Regions from separate parts of the Candidatus Brevifilum fermentans genome, predicted to be linked through region 2. Evidence: riboswitches for the same ligand, from Rfam matches in the RefSeq annotation. Region 2 holds a riboswitch; the other holds the start of a gene.

Region 1 (2,984 bases), 450 kb from region 2:
AGGCCCCAGCCAGGCGCGCATTTTCCGCATCAAGGAAGCTGTGCCCCTGGCAGCCCTACCAGCCATCGATACACCCACGGTGCTGGCTGCGATCGAGCATGTTTACCCGCAATTCATCGACGGGGTCAATGTTCTGCAAACCGGCCTAAACAATATGGGGGCTGTGTTTCACCCGGCGTTGGCGATCCTCAATGCCGGCAGAATTGAATCGACCCATGGCGACTTCCAGTTTTATGTGGATGGCGTTACGCCTTCTGTTGCCAAAGTGCTCGCAACGATTGACCGCGAGCGTGTGACGATTGCGTCTGCCCTGGGCATCCGAGCCCGCACGGCTATGGAGTGGCTATCGCTGGCGTACAATGTGCACGGTGAGACCCTGTACGAAGCCATTCACAACCAAACCGGTTATTACGGGATCAACGCGCCCAGCACCCTGATTCACCGTTATATTACTGAGGACGTGCCGATGAGCCTGGTGCCGATTGCCGCCCTGGGCGAACGTTACGGCGTATCGGTCAATGGCATCAACGCCATCATCCGCCTGGGATGCATTCTGCACAGCACCGATTACTGGCGCAAGGGGCGCACCCTCGACAAACTGGGTATCAAAGACCTGAGCGTGAGCGAGCTGACCCTCTATGTGAACGAAGGCGAAGTGGCAATTTAGCTGACCGTTGCAATCTCCCCCTTTCCCTCGGGAGGGGGAAAAGCCGGGGATGGGTTCAGAGCTGATGGCGGAAGACGAGGCTGAGCGATTCTATCATAGCTCATCGCTGATTGAGATTGGAGCTAATACGGTTCTCCATTTGCTGCTGACCCATTCTGCTTTCCTGATACCTGCTTCCTAATTCCTAATTCCTAAATCCTAATTCCTAATTCCTAATTCCTGCTTCCTGATTCTAAATTCCCACTCACCATCATCACCCCTGAGGACTCAGATCTTCCATGCTATTTCCCTCAATCCCATTTGCAATTAAATACTTTGGTGTTATAATCTCCCGATAACAATTCAATAGCCCCATGCGGCACTCTTATCCAGAGAGGTGAAGGGACCGGCCCGATGAAACCTCGGCAACCAGAAAGCAACGCTTTTATGGTGCCAATTCCGGCAGAGCGATAATCTGGAAGATGAGAGGGAAGCCTTAGAATAAATGACGCCCCTCTCGCACCAGCCAGGAGGGGCGCTATCATTTTATGAGACTTGGAGGTTCTCACGATGACATTAACTTTTATGAATTTACCAAAATATCTGTTCACCTCAGAATCGGTGACTGAGGGTCATCCGGACAAAATGTGTGACCAGATCAGCGATGCTGTGCTGGATGAGCTCATCCGCCAGGATCCCTTCTCACGGGTTGCCTGTGAGTGCGCCACCAAAACGGGCTTTGTGATCGCCATGGGCGAGATTACCACCAAAGGCTTTGCCGATTTTGACAAATTGGTGCGTGAAGTGGTGATCGGGGTCGGCTACGATCGGGCAAAAAAGGGGTTTGACGGCTCTACCTGCGGCGTGATGGTAGCGCTGGCAAACCAATCGCCGGATATTGCCCAGGGCGTGAACCAGGCTAAGGAAGCCAAAGAAGGTGAAATGGACGACGATGACGCCATCGAAGCGCTGGGCGCTGGCGACCAGGGCATGATGTTTGGCTATGCCTGCAATGAAACCGATGTGCTCATGCCCATGCCGATCTACTATGCCCACAAGCTCACCCGCCGCCTGGCAGAGGCGCGCCGCGCTAACGTCCTTGATTTCCTCTGGCCGGATGGAAAAAGCCAGGTGACCGTGGAATATGAATACGGAAAGCCCAAACGCATCCATACCGTGGTGGTCAGCACCCAGCACACCCCGGATGTAACCATTGAACACATCAAGGAAGGCGTTATCGAAGAAATTATCAAACCGGTGCTGCCTGCCGAACTGGTCGATGATGACCTGATTGTGCATGTCAACCCAACCGGGCGCTTTGTTTTCGGCGGGCCCATGGCGGATGCGGGTGTAACCGGGCGGAAAATCATCGTAGACACCTACGGGGGGATGGGTCGTCATGGTGGCGGCGCTTTCAGCGGCAAGGACCCGACAAAGGTGGACCGCTCTGCCTCTTACGCCGCCCGCTGGGTGGCAAAAAATGTGGTTGCCGCCGGCTTGGCCGACCGTTGCGAAGTGCAGGTCGCCTATGCGATTGGCGTGGCGCGTCCGCTTTCGATCAACGTGGAAACCTTCGGTACCGGTAAAATTGAAGATGCCCGCATTGCTGACTTGATTACGGCGCACTTTGACCTGCGTCCCGGCGCCATCATTCGCGATCTGGATCTGCGCCGCCCGATTTACCAGCAACTGGCATCCTACGGTCATTTTGGCCGCGATGATCTGGATCTCACCTGGGAGAAAACGGATAAAGCTGACCTGCTGCGCGACGCCGCCGGGCTGTAAGCCGGGATCCGCAATTTGAAACCGGGGGGAGAATAGCGAATCAGCGTTGTCACCCTGTGTCTCACATCGATTGTGTGAGATCCAGGGTGATTTTTTTAATCGCTGCGCTTCAGGGATGATGGTGAATGGTGAGTGGTGAATGGTGAGTGGTGAATGGTGAGTGGTGAATGGTGAGTGGGTGTAGATTAGACCGGGGGAGAAAGACGGAAGACCGGGGACGGAGGACCGAAGGGGGATAATCCCATCGTAGGGGCGGACTTTCGCGAAGCACTCTCCGAGCCATGTCCGCCCAGGGCAACCACAGAGGGTTGCCCCTACATGTGACCGGGGAGACACGGTTCAATACCCTTGGAAGACACAGGGAGTGCTACGCGAAGGGTTGCCCCTACGGGTGACCGGCAAATTAATCCGGTGGTTAACCCTGTTTTGAACCACAAAGAGCACGAAGGAAAAGCATAACCTCTGATTCCTACTTCCTGGTTCCCAATTCCTGTTTCCAATTCACCAATCACTATTCACCATTCTCCATCCATACATCGCATGCCCCATGTTA
Region 2 (2,984 bases):
AACGAGGGTTCGAGCCAGGCTTCCAACTGTTGATTGACCCTGGCGATGAGCCCTGCGTGATCTGGTACAGGGTTGCGACGCTGGATGAATTCTGTGCGAATATCACCCAGAACAGCCCGCGCTGCCTCCACGCACAGCGGACGGCCGAAAATCCCCAGGAGATTTTGCATCTCACGAGATTTAAGAAGCTGGTCGATTGAGGGAATTTGGCTCAGTTCAGACATGGAGAGGTTAGCCCCGATTCAGGTTAAGGATTGCCTTTTGGATTCCAGCGGCTGCGTTCGAATAAACGCAGTAGAAATTCGATCAGGATGAAAGCCCCAGCCATGATCCCTGCCAGGGCGGGTGTCAGCACCCGACCGAGTTGCATCCAGGTAATTGTGCTTCCGTAAATGCCAAACCACAACGCCTGGCGGATGATGACCATCCCCTCTACGGGGGGAGTGCTGGGGAAACGTTGGTTAAGGTAAAAACTGACGGGAATGGCTGGCCCGGTGAGTGCGGGTACAATTAAAAAAAAGAACAGCCAGCGCGGCCCGAGCGTGGGCAGGGTATGGCGGACGACAATGATCAACCCCACCCATCCAATCAGAGTCAGGACCACTGAAAGGGGTAAAAAGCTGTTAATAAAGGATGGTTTTTCTTCAGACTTCATGGTCATCTCCTTACCTTAATTATTGTAACGCATAACGCGAGGGTGTGGATGGTTTTGACCGCTGTTCGCCAAATCAGGCTTTCATTTGATTGCGCTGCTTAGTCCCTTCTCCGCTTCGTTTCGGAGGAAAAAAAGACCGGCGTGCGCAGGAGTTGGTCTCCTTCTATTCGCGCAGCCGATGGAAAGGGGTAAAATCTAGCCAGGCTGATGATTAACCAGGAGCAGATGATGAAAGCGAAATTTATCGCTGTAGACATGGGGACGACAAATACCGATTTGGTTTGGCTGGATGGCGACGAGATGCACATGCATAAACTGGAAAACCTGCGCCTGTCGGCTGCAGAACAGGTGCGCCACTGTTTGAATTTGGTCGGCGATGCCCTGAATGCGGATGTGAGAATTGGTGTAACAGGCGGTCATTACCGTGCTTTGCCCCCTGTGCTGGATGGGTTTCATTTATTAAAAGTGGATGAGATGCGCGCGTTGGGGCTGGGTGGGCTGGTCGCAGCAGGTCTTGAGGAAGGTTTGGTGGTCAGCGCCGGAACGGGCACAGCAATGGTGGCAGCCCGAGGCACTTCAGCTCAGCATGTGACAGGATCTGCTGTCGGTGGGGGAACAGTACTCGGGCTTGCTAACTTGATCCTGGGAACAGCAGATTATGATGAAATTGACGCTTTGGCGCTTGCAGGTGATGCCAATCTCGCTGATATTATGGTCAGCGAGGCCGTTGGCGGTGAGGTCGGCAAGCTTCCGGCGAATGCTAACGCGGTCAACCTGGGAAAATTGATCGACCGCAAGGATTTTACTCGCGAGGACCTGGCTGCCGGGCTGGTTCGCCTGGTGGCGCAGGTGATTGCTGTAATTGCCATCAACGCCGCAAATGCCGCCGGGTTACACGACATCATCCTGATTGGACACACGATGGATTTAGTCTCAATTCAAAAAGAGATTGCCCTGGTGGGTGAGTTTTACCAGCGCAGCTTCATCATGCCGGAACATCCCGGCTTTGCAACAGCCAGAGGTGTGATCGATGTGATGAAACGAGAAACATATCACGGGGGTCTGCACCGGATTGACTCATAATTTCAAATGTGATAAGATCTTCTTCATTAGTGACTCATCCAGAGAGGTGGAGGGACCGGCCCGATGATACCTCGGCAACCACAGAGATTAATGCAGGTGCCAATTCCGGCAGACCCCGATTTGGGACGTTCTGGAAGATGAGGTGAAATGAAATGCAACCATCATCGCCTCTCATCCATTGAGAGGCAATGTTTTTATTAGCAAGGTTTTTGTAATCCTTTCAGCAAAAGGACCCGACATGGAGCAAGCGAAAAAAATCTTTAGCAACCGGGCATATTTAGATGCCCTTCAGCAACGCGTCTTGTTGTTCGATGGCGCCATGGGTACCAACCTGGACCGGCAGAACCTGACAGCAGATCATTTCGGTGGTGAAGCCACTGTTGGGTGTAATGATTACCTGGTGATCACCTACCCGCAGGCTGTTGAAACGGTCCACCGTGCTTTTTTGGAAGCCGGCGCCGATGTGATTGAAACGGACACCTTTCGTTCTAACCGGCTGACACTGGGTGAATTCGGATTGGGGGAGCGCGTGGCTGAGATCAATCATTCTGCAGCACGGCTGGCGCGCAAATTAGCTGATGAATACACCACACAAGGAAAGCCGCGCTTTGTGGCAGGTTCGATTGGGCCTAGCGGAAAGCTGATCTCGAGCGAAGACCCGATCATGTCGGATATCGATTTTGATGCTCTGGTGGACGTCTTTCGTGAGCAGGCTGTGGGGTTGATTGATGGCGGCGTGGATCTATTGTTGATTGAGACAGCACAAGATATTTTAGAAGTCAAAGCTGCCATTCTGGGCATCCGGGCTGCCTACGCAGAGACCGGTCAGGTGCTGCCCATCCAGGCGCAGATCACGCTGGATACCACCGGGCGGATGCTGATGGGGACGGATATCGCTGCGGCGTTGGCAATCCTGGAGGGGATGGACATTGATGTAATCGGTCTGAACTGCTCTACCGGTCCCGATTACATGCGTGAGCCGATCCGCTTCCTGACTGAGCATTCTAATTTACCCGTTTCCTGTATTCCCAATGCCGGTTTGCCGCTGAATGTGGACGGGCAAGCGGTTTACCCGATGGAACCGGAGCCCTTTGCTGACCTGTTGCTTGAATTTGTGAACGAATTTGGCGTGCGCGTCATCGGCGGGTGCTGCGGCACTCGAGAGGATCACATTGCGTTAATCGATGCCAGGCTGGACCGTGATCGGCGATGGTTGCCCGCATCTGCACCGCTGGCGCAGTTGGCG

What was found. Region 2 has a riboswitch for S-adenosylmethionine ahead of metH (methionine synthase). Riboswitches for the same ligand answer to the same signal wherever they lie in the genome.
Region 1: it holds a riboswitch for S-adenosylmethionine, as region 2 does, so the genes downstream of both, metK (methionine adenosyltransferase) here and metH (methionine synthase) in region 2, are expected to answer to the same signal.

Annotation. Positions count from the first base shown of each region.
Region 1 is NZ_LT859958.1:2,457,417-2,460,400, reverse strand. It holds gene CFX1CAM_RS10770 (NAD/NADP-dependent octopine/nopaline dehydrogenase family protein) at 1-667, shown strand, start outside; SAM riboswitch class I at 1,029-1,135, shown strand; gene metK (methionine adenosyltransferase) at 1,232-2,431, shown strand.
Region 2 is NZ_LT859958.1:2,010,319-2,013,302, reverse strand. It holds gene selA (L-seryl-tRNA(Sec) selenium transferase) at 1-224, opposite strand, end outside; gene CFX1CAM_RS08775 (hypothetical protein) at 248-655, opposite strand; gene CFX1CAM_RS08770 (acetate and sugar kinases/Hsc70/actin family protein) at 884-1,738, shown strand; SAM riboswitch class I at 1,770-1,882, shown strand; gene metH (methionine synthase) at 1,977-2,984, shown strand, end outside.